Regions from separate parts of the Devosia sp. A369 genome, predicted to be linked through region 1. Evidence: predicted binding sites of a transcription regulator. Region 1 holds the regulator's gene; the other holds the start of a gene.

Region 1 (7,946 bases):
TCACCGACCTGTTCACCGTCGAAACCTTTTCCACGCTGCACACCATGACCTCGGGCATTGTCGCCCAGCGCCGCCCGGGGGTGAGCACCAGTGACCTGCTGGCCAATCTCTTCCCCTGCGGTTCGATCACCGGCGCGCCCAAACTGCGCGCCATGGAAATCATCCACCAGGTCGAAGCCGGACCGCGCGGCGTCTATACCGGCTCCATCGGCTACTTCGCCCCCAATGGCGATCTGACCCTCAATGTGGCGATTCGGACCGCGGTCATCGACAATCACGGCAACGGCGAAATCGGCATTGGCGGCGGCATCGTCGCCGATAGTCAGGCCGAAGACGAATATCGCGAGGCTCTGCTCAAAATGGCGTTTTTCACCGAACCGGCCCAACCGGTGACCCTGATCGAAACCCTGCTCTGGCAACCGGGTAGCGGCTATGATCTGCTCGAGCGTCACCTGCACCGGCTCGAATTGTCGGCACGCTATTTCCAACTGCCAGCAAACCGCGAGAAAATCGCCAGCATGCTGGCAGATCATGCTGACAGCTTTACCGACGCCGCCATGCGGGTACGGCTCACCCTCGACGCCAGCGGCCCGGCCATTACAGCCGTGCCCCTGCCGCCCAATCCGGCCCTGTTCCGCTTCGCCATCGCCGATACACGCCAGGATTCGCAGAACCGTTTTCTGCTGCACAAGACCACCAACCGGGCCATGCTCGACGAACCGCGCCAGCGCGCCCAGGCGGCTTTGGGCGTTGATGAGGTGGTATTTTGCAATGAACGCAATGAGTTGACCGAAGGCTCGATCACCAGCCTGTTCCTCGAACGCGATGGGGTCTTGCTGACCCCGCCACTATCCTCGGGCCTCTTGCCCGGCACACTGCGCGCCGAATTGCTGGCCACCGGTCGCGCGATGGAACAGATTCTGACGCTGGATGATTTGCCAAAGGCCGACGCCGTCTGGCTCGGCAATTCCGTGCGCGGCCTCATCCGCGCCGAATGGGTACAATAAGCCTTCTTGCTGCAAACTGACGATTTCTGGAGTGAAAATGACCATCAAGATCAATCCCACCGACGTGCTGGTCGTGGTCGATGTGCAGAATGACTTTTTGCCGGGCGGCAGTCTGGCGGTGGCCGGCGGCGACGAAATCGTGCCGCTGATCAACACCCTGGCCCGCCATTTCAGCAATGTGATCTTCACCCAGGACTGGCACCCGTCCGATCACATTTCCTTCGCCAGCCAGCACCCCGGCAAGGCCCCCTACGACATGGTGGAACTGCCCTATGGCCCCCAGGTGCTGTGGCCCGACCATTGCGTCTGGAACAGCCACGGCGCGGCCTTGTCCGCCGATCTCGACGTGCCGCATGGCCAGCTGATCATCCGTAAGGGCTTCAACCGATTGATTGATTCCTATTCTGGATTCCAGGAAGCCGACCGCTCGACGCTGACCGGCCTCGCCGGTTATCTCAATGAACGCGAAGTCGACCGGCTCTATATCGCCGGCCTCGCCACCGATTTCTGCGTCAGCTGGACCGCCATCGACGCCGCCGCCGGCGGCTTCGACGTCACCGTCATTGACGACGCCAGCCGCGCCATCGACACCAATGGCAGCCTCGCCGCCGCCTGGGCCGCCATGGCTGAAGCCGGCGTGGAGCGCATCCAGTCCAAGGATATTCTGGGCTAACCCACAAAAGAAAATCCCCGCTTTCGCGGGGATTCACGTGAAACTATTGGTCTAAATCAGGCGCTCTTGTCGACCGGCTCGCCGCTGGGAGCCGCAACCGGACCGCCCTTGGCGACGCCGACCATGGCGGGTCGCAACACGCGCTCGCCAATGGCGAAACCGCCCTGCACCACCTGCACCACAGTGCCTTCCGGCTTGGTCGCGTCCGGCACTTCAAACATCGCCTGATGCTTGTGCGGATCGAACTTCAGGCCCTCAGCCTCGATCGGCACGACGCCATGCTTGGCCAGCAGGCGCTGCATTTCGCGCTCGGTCATCTCGATGCCTTCGATCAGCGATTTGACCGTCGGGTCTTCGGATTCGCGGGTGCCTTCCGGCAGCATTACCAGCGCGCGGTTCAGCGCATCGGTGGCGCTCAGCATGTCGCGGGCAAAGCCGGCAATGGCATAGCTGCGCGTGTCGGCCACGTCGCGCTCGGTGCGCTTGCGCAGGTTTTCCATCTCGGCGATGGTCCGCAGCACGCGATCCTTGAGCTCGGCATTCTCGGCGCGCAGCGCTTCCACCGGATCAATGGTCTCTTCGACCGGGATTTCGACTTCAGGCATTTCGCCCGGGGCGGCGTTGTCGTCGCTCATCTGTTTTGTTCCGCATAACAGTCAAAGGATTTGTCCCGCATATCGGCCAATACGACCGGATTTTCAAGCCTCCGCCGCTAAGTCCGCTTTCTGGCCATCATCGCGCTGATCACGTTTGCGGTATAATCCACCACCGGCACGATGCGCGCGTAATTCAGCCGCGTCGGCCCGATCACGCCCAGCACGCCGACAATGCGGTCATTGGCGTCCTTATAGGGCGACAGGATTACCGACGAACCCGACAGCGAAAACAGCTTGTTTTCCGAGCCGATGAAAATTCGCACCCCCTGCGCCTTCTCGGCGTCGCCGAGCAGGTCGAGCAAGCCGTCCTTGCTTTCCAGCTCATCGAATAATTGCCGCATGCGCAGCAACTCATCGCTCGCCATGGTGTCATTAATCAGATTGGCCCGGCCGCGCACGATCACCGTCGGCTGGCTATTGGCCGAAGCCTGGCCCAGCGTGGCGATGCCGGCATCCACCAGCTTCTGCGTCAGTTCATCCAGCTCGGCGCGCTGTTCGGCCTGCCGGTCAGCCAGCGCCTTGCGCGCCTCGGCAATGGTGCGCCCCACCACATGATGGGCCAGATAATTGCCGGCCTGGGTCAGCACTCCGGCGGTGAGCCCCGGCGGAATATCCATGATGCGGTTTTCCACCTGCCCGTCCTGCCCGACCAGAATGGCCATGGCGCGGGTGGCGTCGAGCCGCACGAATTCGATATGGCGCAGCACCACGTCGGCCTTGGTGGCGATCACCACGCCGGCGCCCTGGCTGAGGCCGGAGAGCAATTGGCTGGCCTCCGTGAGAACATCTTCCACCTGGCCGCGCTGCTGGCCTTCGATGGAGTGCGCAATCTGGGCGCGCTCGCTCTCATTGACCGAGCCAACTTCGAGCATGGCATCGACGAAAAACCTCAGCCCTTCCTGGGTCGGCGCGCGCCCGGCCGAGGTATGCGGCGCGGCGATCAGCCCGAGATCTTCGAGGTCCGCCATGACATTGCGCACCGAGGCCGGCGACAGCCCGGTCTGCAGCATGCGGCTGAGATCGCGTGATCCCACGGGCGAGCCGGTCTCGAGATAACGCTCGACGATCTTCTTGAATATGTCCTGACTGCGGGCGTTGAGCACGCTCAGAAAGTCTTCTTGCGGCTTCACTATGCGGCTTTCGATAAAATCGTTCACTTTAACCCTGCGCTCTCATTTAAGCGCATTGCTGCTGCGCGCCAAGCCGCCAGTGCTTGTGAGCCGGGGCGAGGAGGGTTAAGAGGCGGTTAACAGTAATTTTTCGTGGAATCCTAATGCGCCCTTCCGGACGTGAGCCCCATCAGATGCGCGCAGTCAGCATTGAGCGCAAAGTCGCCATGAAGGCGGAGGGCTCCTGCCTCGTCTCGTTCGGCAATACCAAGGTGCTGGTCACCGCCTCGGTCGAAACCAGCCTGCCCGGCTGGCTGCGCGGCAAGGGCCAGGGCTGGGTCACCGCCGAATATGGCATGCTGCCCCGCGCCACTGGTTCGCGCACCCGCCGCGAAGCCAGCGCCGGCAAGCAGACCGGCCGCACCCAGGAAATCCAGCGCCTGATCGGCCGCAGCCTGCGCGCCGTGGTCGATATGCAGCTGCTGGGCGAAAACCAGATTACCATCGACTGCGACGTGCTCGAAGCCGATGGCGGCACCCGCACCGCGGCGATCACCGGCGCTTATGTGGCGCTGGCCGATGCTATTGCCTGGATGGATGAGCGCAAGCTGACCAAGGGCAAGGCGCTGCGTGATTCGGTCGCCGCCGTCTCCTGCGGCATCTATCGCGGCACCCCGGTGCTCGACCTCGATTATCTCGAGGACGTCGAAGCCCATACCGACGCCAATTTCGTCATGACCGGCTCGGGCAAATTCGTTGAAATCCAGGGCACTGCCGAACAGGTCCCGTTCAGCCGCGACGAGCTGAACAGCCTGATGACGCTAGCCGAGCAGGGCATTGCCGATTTGACCCTGCTGCAACAGACGGCGCTGACCGCATGAAGTTCTTTACGCGCAAAAAAGCCGCCCCTTCACCGCGGCCTGCGCCCCAGGCGGGCGAGGCAGACCGTGTGGTGTCGGCGGAGACTTGCGCGATCTGGCATGACATTACCCGCGCCCTCGATCTGTCGCCTCGCCCCGCTGCGGGTCGGACGAAGAGCGAAACCCGCAAGACCGCCCTCGGAGGGTCAACCGCACGATGACCAGTATTGCAAAACTCCGCGAAGGCGACCGTCTGGTCCTCGCCACCCACAATGTCGGCAAGCTCAAGGAATTCCAGGAGCTGTTCGCCCCGTTTGGTCTTGAGCTGGTATCGGCCGGCGAACTCGGCCTGCCCGAGCCTGACGAAACCGGCACGACGTTTGCCGAGAACGCCCGCACCAAGGCCCATGCCGCCGCGCAAGGCGCCGGCATGATCGCGCTAAGCGATGATTCGGGGCTGTGCGTCGATGCGCTGAATGGCGATCCCGGGGTTTACACCGCTGACTGGGCCGGCGTGCCGCGCGATTTCAACCGCGCCATGAAGCGCGTCGAAGATGCGCTGCAGGCCGCCAATGCTACCGAGCCGTCGCGCCGCAAGGCCTCGTTCAATGCCACGCTCTGCCTCGCCCATCCCGATGGCCGCGACGTGCTTTATGTCGGCAAATGCGACGGCACCCTGGTCTGGCCGCCGCGCGGCGAGCAGGGCCATGGCTATGACCCGATGTTCATGCCCGCCGGCTACGACATCACCTTTGGCCAGATGCCGCCGGACATGAAGCACAGTTGGACCCCCGGTCAGCAGGGCCTGAGCCATCGCGCCCGCGCTTTCGCCCTGTTCGTGGAGAACCAGATTGAGCGCTAACCCCAACGACATGTTCGGGGTCTATGTGCATTGGCCCTTCTGCGCGGCCAAGTGCCCCTATTGCGACTTCAACTCGCATGTCCATCGCGGCGCCTTCGACGAAATCGACTATGTCGCCGCCTATGAGCGCGAAATCGCCACCGCTGCCGCCATGGCGCCGGGCCGCGTCGTGCAGTCGATCTTTTTCGGCGGCGGCACGCCGTCGCTGATGAACCCGCACTCGACGGCGCGCATCATCGACGCCATCGCCAAGCATTGGACCATGGACGCCAATGCCGAGATCACGCTGGAGGCCAATCCGACCAGCGTCGAAGTCGACCGCTTCAAGGGCTACCGCGCCGCCGGCATCAATCGCGTCTCGCTGGGCGTGCAGTCACTGCGCCCCGGCCCGCTGGCCGAACTGGGCCGCCGTCACACCGTCGACGAAGCTATCGCCGCCGTGCGCATCGCGCAATCGGTGTTCGAGCGCTCGAGCTTCGATCTGATCTATGCCCGTCCGCGCCAGACGCTGCATGATTGGGAAGACGAGCTCAAGGAAGCGCTGTGGATGGCGCGCGGCCATCTCAGCCTCTACCAGCTCACCATCGAGCAGGGTACGCGCTATTTCGATCTGCAGCAGGCCGGCAAGCTCAAGCTGCCGGACGAAGATCTGGCCGCCGATTTCTATGAAATGACCCAGGAGCTGACGGCCGAAGCTGGCCTGCCAGCCTACGAGATTTCCAATCACGCCCGCCCCGGCCAGGAAAGCCGCCATAACATGCTGTATTGGCGCTATGGCGAATATGCCGGCATCGGTCCGGGCGCTCATGGCCGCCTGATGATCAACAATCAGCGCCACGCCACCGCCGCCGAAAAAATGCCCTTCGACTGGCAGAAAAAGGTCGTCGACAAGGGGCACGGCCTGGTGGTGGACGATGTGCTCACCTGGGAAGAACAGGGCGACGAATTTTTGGTGATGGGGCTGCGCCTCAAGGAGGGCATCTCCCCCGCCCGCTTCACCGCCCTCTCCGGTCGCCAGATTTCCAAGCGCCAGATCGATACCCTCAAGGGCTACGGCTTTGTGGAAACCCTGCCGAATGGCAATATCCGCGTGACGGAAAAGGGCTTTCCGGTGCTCGACGCCGTGGTCGCCGACCTGGCGGCTTAAGCAAGACTCCAAAGTATATTGGAATCTAAACTGCAACGGGCAATAATGCATCTCGCATGAATGGAGATGCGGGATGAAGGCAGAGAATAGCGGAATTCGCTTGTCTGATACTGATGCTGCAGTCGTAAAAGGTATGCTGCTGAGAGGCGACAGAAATCATGACATCGCAGCGTGGTTTGGCGTAAACCCGGGCCGCGTTGCGGATGTCAAGCAGGGTAGGACTTTTCCAGAAATTGTTCCGTCGCCGCTGTCGGATTTTCCGCCAGCAGGACCCTACTCGTCGGGAAAATCGCTACACAACGCTGCAATGGCTCTCGATGCTGCCAAACTGGCCTTGAACAATGCGATGGTAGATGTCGAGGTTGCGTTGGCTGAGGTCAGGCGCCGGACAGACGCTTAGAGCCCGCGGCCTCCAGCATCTGCGCCCCGCCCGGCGCCAGACGCTTGATCGCCAGCGCGTATTCGCTGCGCCCATTGCCCAAAAACCGGAACACCCCGTCGCGCCCATTGAACCCCTGCGGGCTGGTCAGCAGCACCGGATTATAGGGCGGATTGGCCATCGACAGCGTGTTCACATTGGCCAGGATGGTTGCGGTATAGGCGAGGGTGGCCAGCGCGTGCGGCTGACCGCCGAACTGGCGCTGATAATCGCCGCTGATTGCCGCCATGCCGGCCGGGTCGACACTGGGATAGATCGCGCCCACCAAGGCGCTGCTGCTGGCGATGCTCGGATCGCCCTCCCAATCGGCCGAGCCGACGATTTGCACCATCTCCGGCGTCACCCCGGCCTGCGCCAGCAGCAGGCCAAAATTCGGCGCGGTGGCGCGGTCGGGCAGGAACAGCGTGTCGATCATGCCCTTTTTGATCTCGGGCAGCGCCTGATTGATGATCTGCTGGGCTTCCCCGACTGACGAGAAACTATAGACCGCATTGGGCGCATAGCCTGCGGCAATGGCCTGTTGGCGGAACGCTGTCTGCTGCGCCTGGCCGAACTCACTGGTCGGGAACACCCCGGCAATGCCGCGTCTGCCCTGCGTCTTGAGCCAGTTGAGCGAGCGCTTCATCTCCATGTCTGGCAAGACGCTGAGCAAATACACGCCCGGGCTCGCCGCTATCGGATTGTTGGAAAAGCCGATCAGCGGCACCCCACCCGAACGCGCCACCGCGCCGGCTGCCGTCACCTGCTCGGCGCGCAAGGGCCCCAGGATCAATTTGGCCCCGCTGCTCACCGCCGCACTGGCCGCCGCCGTCGCGCCCTGCACGCTGGTGCCGCTGTCGCGCAGGGTGATGGTGATGTTTTCCGCGATATTGGGATTGGCCTCGATGAAGCTGATCGCCAGCCGGCTGGCATTGGCCAGTGACTGGCCGACACTGGCGATGCCGGGATCGCCCGAGAGCGGCAGCAACAGCGTCACCGGCACCGGTCCGCGGCCAAAACTCTGGCTCGGCCCGCTCGGTTGCAGGGGCTGGTTCGGCGTCATCTGGCCCGGCTGGTCGGGCGTTCCCACCGGGCCACCAAAATCCAGCACCCGGGAGCCGAGTTGCAGCGGCGCACAGGCGGCCAGCAAAACCAGCAGCGCCGATCCGACGCCGCGTGCTATGGCAGTGGCGATGTTTCCGAAAATCCGCATT
Region 2 (7,946 bases), on a different contig from region 1:
TGCGGCGTCCTGCAGCGCATGACGCACTACCTTGACCGGATCAACGATGCCCATGGCGATCATGTCGCCATATTCGCCGGTTGCGGCGTTGTAGCCGAACGTCAGCGAGGTGCTTTCGAGGATCTTGCCGACAACCACGGAGCCTTCGTCGCCCGCATTGTTGGCGATCTGGCGCACCGGCTCCTGCAGAGCACGGCGAACGATGTTGACGCCAGCCTGCTGGTCAGAGTTTGCACCCTTGACCTTGAGGTCGGACGAGGCGCGGAGGAGGGCAGTGCCGCCGCCGGGGACGATGCCTTCTTCAACAGCAGCGCGGGTAGCGTTCAGCGCGTCGTCGACGCGGTCCTTGCGCTCCTTGACTTCAACTTCCGTCGAGCCGCCGACCTTGATCACTGCAACGCCACCGGCGAGCTTGGCCAGACGTTCCTGCAGCTTCTCCTTGTCGTAGTCCGAAGTGGTTTCTTCGATCTGCGCCTTGATCTGGCCAACGCGGCCCTGGATGTCGTCCTTGGAGCCAGCGCCATCAACGATGGTGGTGGTTTCCTTGGTGATTTCAACGCGCTTGGCAGTGCCGAGCATGTCGATGGTCACGTTCTCGAGCTTGATGCCGAGATCTTCCGAGATCACCTGGCCACCGGTCAGGATGGCGATGTCTTCCAGCATGGCCTTGCGGCGATCGCCGAAGCCCGGAGCCTTGACGGCAGCAACCTTGAGGCCGCCACGCAGACGGTTGACGACGAGGGTCGCGAGAGCCTCACCTTCGATGTCTTCGGCAATGATCAGCAGCGGGCGCTGCGACTGAACAACAGCTTCCAGGATCGGCAGGATGGCCTGCAGGTTGGAGAGCTTCTTCTCGTGCAGCAGGATCAGCGGCTCTTCGAGCACAGCCGTCATCTTTTCTGCATTGGTCACGAAGTAAGGCGACAGGTAGCCGCGGTCGAACTGCATGCCTTCAACGACATCGAGCTCGGTCTCAGCGGTCTTGGCTTCTTCGACGGTGATGACACCCTCGTTGCCGACCTTCTGCATGGCCTCAGCGATCATGTCGCCGATTTCCTTCTCGCCATTGGCCGAGATGGTGCCGACCTGGGCAACTTCAGCCGACGAGGTGATCTTGGCAGCGCGCGACTTCAGGTTCGCGACGACTTCCAGAACGGCCATGTCGATGCCGCGCTTGAGATCCATCGGGTTCATGCCGGCAGCGACGGCCTTGACGCCTTCGTTGACGATGGCCTGAGCCAGCACGGTAGCGGTGGTGGTGCCGTCGCCGGCCGTGTCGTTGGTCTTGGAAGCAACCGAGCGAACCAGCTGGGCGCCCATGTTCTCGAACTTGTCTTCAAGTTCGATTTCCTTGGCGACCGAAACGCCGTCCTTGGTGATGCGCGGAGCGCCAAAGGACTTTTCGATAACGACGTTACGACCCTTGGGGCCGAGGGTCACCTTGACCGCATTGGCCAGGATGTTGACGCCGCGCAGCATCTTGTCGCGGGCTTCGGTGGAGAATTTTACTTCTTTAGCGGCCATGAGGGGCGCTCCTTAAAGTTGGTTGGGAAAATGACAAAGGGCAGCGAAGTCGCTTAGACTTCGACGATGCCCATGATGTCGGATTCCTTCATGATCAGCAGGTCTTCGCCGTTCAGCTTGACCTCGGTGCCGCTCCACTTGCCGAACAGCACGCGATCGCCAGCCTTGACGTCCAGCGCATTGATCTTGCCGCTTTCGTCGCGAGCGCCGGGGCCCACGGAGACGATCACGCCCTCGGAGGGCTTTTCCTTGGCGGTGTCGGGGATGATGATCCCGCCCTTGGTCTTTTCTTCACCGTCGAGACGACGGACGACCACGCGGTCGTGCAGAGGACGAAAGCCCATGTTTTTTGCTCCTTTTGGCAGCACAATACTGTAATTTCGGCACTGTTAGCACTCGTAGACGTAGAGTGCTAACAGTGTGCAGGGGATATAAGATTGGTGCTCTGATGAGTCAAGGTCGGGTGAACCGCTTTTGCTCCCGTGCGTTGACCCTGATCGCTCCAATTTTTGAAAGTGGCAGGCCATCATGACGCGCGAATGTCTCGACAAGGATATCAAGATCAGGCCCGCCCACGGCCGAGTGCATGTGGTGTTCGACGATGCCGAAATCGGCAGTTCGCTCCACGCGCTGGAACTCGACGAGCCGGGCGCGCCGTTGCGCATCTTTTTGCCGCGTGCCGATATTCGCGAAGATATCCTTGAGCGCTCGGAGACCCGCACTGTCTGCCCCTATAAGGGCGAGGCCCATTATTACACCATCAAGACCCTCACTGCCGATGGCCCCGATCAGGTCACCTATTATCCCGACCCGTGTCCGCTGGTCGAGCCGATCCGCGATCACCTCACCTTCTCGGGCGATCGCATCGAATATCGGTTCTCCGAAGTGTAGGCGTGCCAAGGCCCCGCCTGTGGTGCGGTTGTCATGAACGAGCGGAGCCCCGAGGCGGTTGTCGCCTCTGGTAAGTATAAAATAGTGAGACGAACCGCCTCGGGGCGTCGGGTTTTTCTCGGAAGGCAGACCGCAAGCCCCAGCATGGAACCGTAGCCCCATGCCCGAATGCCCCATCCGCACAGCCCAGGGCGGAGCGCGACCTCCCCCCTCCCGACCGTCTCGCCGGACACCGGTCGCTGCAGCGCCGCCCGTATCCCGGAAAGATGGGTGGAGTATGCCGGAAGATTTGGCGGCGGGGATAAGAGGGATAAGCTCATCGCTGCGGGGAACTGCCCCTATCGCGCACTTTCCCTCTTTCCCCCCGCGCCAAGCTGGGCCATAAGGCAGTCATGACCCAGGACAACACCCTTCAGATCAAGCTGCGCCTCAAGGGCGGCAGCGGCCCCAATGCCAACTGGCAGTGGGAACTTCAGGATTCCACCGGCAAGGTGGTCAAGAGCGGCAGTGCCGTTGGCCCCGAGCACAAGGCTTTCGCCACCGCGCGCATTGCCAAGGAAAAGCTGGAGCAGGCCTCCAGCCGCTGATTCTGGCTGGCTATTAAGAGACTGTCGTGAGCGCTCTCGCACCCGCCGCCAGCCCCCGGGCTGGCCCCCTGCATGGCATCACGCTCAAAGTGCTCTCGGTCTGCTGTTTCGTCGTCATGGCGACCCTGCTCAAGGCCACCGGCACCATCCCCGCTGGGGAACTGGTGTTTTTTCGCTGTTTCTTCGCCATTCTGCCAGTCGTCGTCTGGCTGCTATGGCGTCGTCAGTTGCGCACGGCCCTCCACACCAGCAATTTTGGCGGCCATGCGCTGCGCTCCATTATTGGCGTCAGCTCCATGGGGCTGGGTTTTTTTGCCCTGACCCGTCTGCCGCTGCCTGAATCCACCGCCATTGGCTATGCCGCGCCGCTGCTGATCGTGATGTTCAGCGCCCTGCTGCTCAAGGAGCGGGTGCACGTGTTTCGCTGGTCGGCCGTGATCGTGGGGCTGTGCGGCGTCGTGGTTATCCTGTGGCCACGCCTGACGCTGTTTTCCGGTGGCGGGGTGCTCGGTGATAGCGAAGCCGTGGGCGCCATCGCTGCCTTTGGCGGCGCTATCCTGACCGCCTTTGCCATGATGCAGGTGCGCAGGCTGGTGCAGACCGAGCGCACCGAGGCCATCGTGGTTTATTTCTTCATTTGCGCCAGCCTGTTGTCGCTGCTGACCCTGCCGTTTGGCTGGGTGATGCCCACGCCGGAGCAGGCGGCGTTGCTCATCGCGGCGGGCTTTGCCGGCGGCATCGGCCAGCTGCTGCTGACCTCGTGCTACCGCTATGCCGACATGTCGGTGATCGCCCCGTTCGAATATGTCTCGCTGCTGCTGACCCTGGTCATTGGCCTCGTGGTGTTCGGCGATGTGCCGACCCTGACGATGCTGCTCGGCGCCGTGATCATCGTCGCCTCCGGCATCGTCGTGATCCTGCGCGAACACTATCTCGGCCTCGACCGGGTCAAGGCCCGCGAAGCCAATACGCCTTAGCGCCTGCCTTAGCCGGTCGCGGCCATTTCGGCCCAGCCCTGTCGCTTGCGGTAGATCGTGGAAGGGCTGATTTCCAGCGCCGCGGCCGCCAGCGAGACATTGCCGCCGAAGCTGGCGATGGCGTCTTCGATGATGCGCTGCTCCTGCTGCCACATCGGCAGCACGACGGGACGCCGTTCGGGGCGCGGCGCGGCTTCCACCGGCGCCACCACGCCGCGTGATTCGATATCGGCCGCCAGCAGCATCGGCATGGTGATGTCACCGCCGTCGCACATCACCACCAGTCGCCGCACCAGATTTTGCAATTGCCGCACATTGCCCGGCCATTCCGCCGAGGTCAGCAGGCTCGCCACTTCGGGAGCGAAGCCGCTGAAGCGCTTATGCTCCTCGGCCGCATAGCGCGCCAGGAAATGGCGGGCCAGCACCATGATATCATTCGGCCGCTGCCGCAGCGGCGGCAGGTGAATCGGTAGGACATGCAGGCGATAGAACAGGTCCTCGCGAAATTTCTTTTCCGAGATCAGCTGCATCGGATTGCGATTGGTGGCGCAGATCACCCGCACATCCACCTGCCGCACGCCCGATTCGCCGACCCGGCTCAGCGTGCCGGTCTGCAGGAAGCGCAGCAGCTTGCTCTGCAAAGACAGATCCATTTCCCCGATTTCGTCGAGGAACAGCGTGCCGCCATCGGCCAGTTCGGCCGCGCCCTTGCGGTCGTCATGGGCGCCGGTAAAGGCGCCGCGCGCCACGCCGAACAATTCGCTTTCCATCAGGTCGCGCGGAATTGCCGCGCAGTTGATCGCCACCATGCGCTTGTTGAAGCGCGGGCCCTTCGAGTGCAGCGCTTCGGCACAGACATCCTTGCCGGTGCCGCTTTCCCCGGTGATGAACACCGGCGCCGACGAGGTGGCGATGCGCCCGATCTGCTCATAGACAAATTGCATGGCGCTGGAGGCGCCAATGAAGCCGGCGAAATCCGACAGGCCCTCGGCGCGCGGCTCGATAGCCAGCGCCCGCGCCTTGCCATGGCGTTGGGCCAGCTCGCCGATGCGCGCCGCCATCGCCGGGCCGTTGACCGGCTTGACCACATAGTCATGCGCCCCAGCCCGCATTGCCCCGACGGCCGCCGTCACCGATGCGCCATCCGATAGAGCCACAAACAGCGCACCATCGGCCAGCCGCACCATGCGCGCCACCGCGTCGTCATTGCTGTCGCTGAGATCTTTCAGGCTCACCAGATCGGCGAGCACGATATCAAAGCCGCTCTGGCGCAGCAGGTCCGCCGCCTGGCGGCCCGAACTGGCCACGGTGACACGCAGGCAACCGCCCAGGCTCTGGGTCAGGATGTCGGCCACCAGCTGCGCAGCGGCATCGTCCGCGTCGATCAGCAGCAGCCGGCCATGGGGTTCGCCGTTGCTTCGCGTCTGCATCGCCATGCGGCACGGTCCTCGTTCGGTACTATTGCCCGGTGTTCGCCGCAGGGGCGGCCCGGTGTTCTGGCAATACTTCCCCAACAGGGTAAATAATCCGTTCCGACCAATTGCATTTTGCGGATTGAGCTACGCCGTTTTGCCGCTTGCCTGCGCCGCGCTCTGCCTATTAACTCCAGCGCCATGCAAAACAATTCGCCTGTTGATGGGGCCGAACCAGTGGCCCGCGGTTTCGCGCAATCCGGCGTTCGCCTCGCCAATGAACGGGCGGTGCTGACCCTGATCGCCCTCAATCCGGGCGCGTCCAATGCGGTGCTGGCCCGGCTGTCCGGTCTGGGCCCGCAGACCACCTCGCGCATCCTGTCCGATCTGGAGGCGCGCGCGCTGGTGCTGCGCGGCGAAGTGCTGCGCGGCCGGCGCGGTCAGCCCGCGACCCCGCTCTATATCAACCCAGAGGCGGCCTATGTCATCGGGGTCGAAATCGGCTGGCGGCATTTCGAAGTGCTGCTGCTCGCCATGACGGGCAACACCCTGACCAGCGTCCGTCGCAGCTATGCCTATCCCGATATCGACACCATCTTTGCCGAGATCAGCACGGAAATCGCCACCATCCGCGCCGGCATGAGCGCGCAGCAAACGGAACGTCTGATTGGCATCGGCGTCGCCGGCCCCGCCCATTTCGAGCGCCAGCTCGCCCAATTGGGCGCGCCCGAGACGCAGGTCGAGCGGTGGCGCGGCCTCGATATCGCCGCGCATCTCGGCGACCTGACCGGCCTCCCCGCCGAATGGGTCAATGAAGGCGACGCCGGTTGCTGGGCCGAATTTATCGGTTGGACCGACCCGCGTCCCGGGGGGCTGGCCTATTTTCGGCTGGGCACTTTCGTGGCCTCCGGCATGGCGATTGACGGCATCCTGCGCGAGGGTAATGCGGTCAATCTGGGCGCCATCCTGGTTTCCGACAGCGCCGGGCGTCCGACCTATGTGCAGGATCTCGCATCCATTTTTGCCTTGCAACAGCAGCTCGAAGCCTGTGGTGCGGCGCTGCCGCAGGGCAATCCGCTGAGCTGGGACTGGGAGGCGCTGGAGCCCCATGCCGGCAGCTGGCTCGATGAGGCGGGCCGGGCGCTTGCGACGGCCGTCGTCAGCACCAGCGCCGTGATCGAGCTTGATCTGGCGGTGATCGATGGCGTCATGCCGCGTCCGGTGGTGGAGCGCCTGCTGGCGCGCGTCGAACATCATCTGGGCCTGCTGCCAGAATCGGGTGCAGCCCGCCCGGCGGTGGGCATCGGCAAGCTCGGCGGTTCGGCTGCAGCGACCGGCGCGGCCCAGCGAGTGCTGTTCCATCGCTTCTTTTCCCGGGCCTGGAACCTCTTCGCCACATGAAACGCGCAAATAGGCTAGGGAGAGCGCCGGCTCCGCGCTTTTGCCGCCTGTTGCACGATGCTATGAGGGATGAGCCGAATCCCGGCATTCTGAAAGGGTTCGAGGTCCGCCCGTGCAGGCATTGGTCTACACGTTCATCGCCCTTGCTGCGGTCGCCATCGGCGCCGCCGCCTATTTCGGGCTGACCTTCACGCCTGCCGAGGCCGTTCTGGCAGCGGTGGTGTTTGGCTGCGTCTGTGTCGTGCTGCTGGAACGCAGCCTGCGCCAGCGCGCCGAGAACCGGCTGGAAAAAGGCATCGAGGATCTTTCCCGCCTGCTCGCCACCGACGCCCAGGCCGGCGCCGTGCTCGGCCAGCGCATCAACGCCATTACCGATATCAATCCCAGTGGACGCCTCGATGGCGTCGAGGCCGATATTTCGGTGCTGGGCACCGTCATTCGCCAGGTCGCCGAGGCGGTGGCCGACATCGAAGACCGGACCCGCCCGCCTGCTAGAAGCGAGCGCGTGCTGGCTGCTGCCCCGCCGCCGCCGGCCCAGCGCGAAAGCGAGCCGATCATCCCCCTGCAATTGCTGCGGCAGGCCGTGGCCGAAAACCGGCTGATCTACCATATCCAGCCGGTGGTGACGCTGCCGCAGCGCCGCCCGCAGGGCTATGACCTAGTCCCGCGCCTGATGCTGGAAGATGGCGATCTGGCCGACCGTGCCGATTTCATGCCCCGTCGCGGTGGCGAAGATGTGCTGCGCCAGATCGAGGGCGTTGGCCTGCTTGAAGCCATCACCATTTCCCGCCGCTCGCGCACCGGCGGGCAGCCGATCGCTCTCTATATTCCGCTGTCGCGCGCCACTTTGGGCGATGCGGCGGCGTCCGAGCAGCTCATGGCGACGATCGAGGCCAACCGCGCCATCGCTGCCGGCCTGATCTTTGCCATCAGCGCGGCTGACTGGCAGGAACTGACCCTGGCCGAGCGCGCCATTGCCGATGCCCTGGCGCGCAAGGGCGTTGGTTTTTCTATCACGGGCGTCAAATCGCTGCGCCTCGATATCGCCGAGTTCGCCGCCCAGGGCGTGCGCTCGCTGCGGATCGACGCCACCCATTTCATCGATGAGCCGGAAGCCTTCACCGATTTCCATGCCTCCGACATCGCCAATTACA

The links. The regulator HrcA, encoded in region 1, represses chaperone genes, less so after heat shock. The targets are predictions, from matches to a motif close to GTTAGCACTCNCNNNNNGNGAGTGCTAAC.
Region 2: ACX3OZ_RS04470 (co-chaperone GroES) is a predicted target of HrcA. The motif match lies at 1,913-1,941, and genes of this name have one in related genera.

Annotation. Positions count from the first base shown of each region.
Region 1 covers NZ_JBTMWV010000009.1:52,157-60,102, reverse strand. Annotated here, with positions in the region: gene pabB (aminodeoxychorismate synthase component I) at 1-1,007, shown strand, start outside; gene pncA (bifunctional nicotinamidase/pyrazinamidase) at 1,045-1,680, shown strand; gene grpE (nucleotide exchange factor GrpE) at 1,737-2,315, opposite strand; gene hrcA (heat-inducible transcriptional repressor HrcA) at 2,393-3,493, opposite strand; gene rph (ribonuclease PH) at 3,610-4,326, shown strand; gene ACX3OZ_RS12890 (non-canonical purine NTP pyrophosphatase) at 4,523-5,167, shown strand; gene hemW (radical SAM family heme chaperone HemW) at 5,157-6,314, shown strand; gene ACX3OZ_RS12880 (hypothetical protein) at 6,388-6,714, shown strand; gene ACX3OZ_RS12875 (penicillin-binding protein activator) at 6,692-7,945, opposite strand.
Region 2 covers NZ_JBTMWV010000002.1:197,988-205,933, forward strand. Annotated here, with positions in the region: gene groL (chaperonin GroEL) at 1-1,524, opposite strand, end outside; gene ACX3OZ_RS04470 (co-chaperone GroES) at 1,578-1,868, opposite strand; gene ACX3OZ_RS04475 (DUF427 domain-containing protein) at 2,053-2,415, shown strand; gene ACX3OZ_RS04480 (hypothetical protein) at 2,808-3,002, shown strand; gene ACX3OZ_RS04485 (DMT family transporter) at 3,029-3,979, shown strand; gene ACX3OZ_RS04490 (sigma-54-dependent transcriptional regulator) at 3,988-5,415, opposite strand; gene ACX3OZ_RS04495 (ROK family transcriptional regulator) at 5,629-6,792, shown strand; gene ACX3OZ_RS04500 (EAL domain-containing protein) at 6,905-7,946, shown strand, end outside.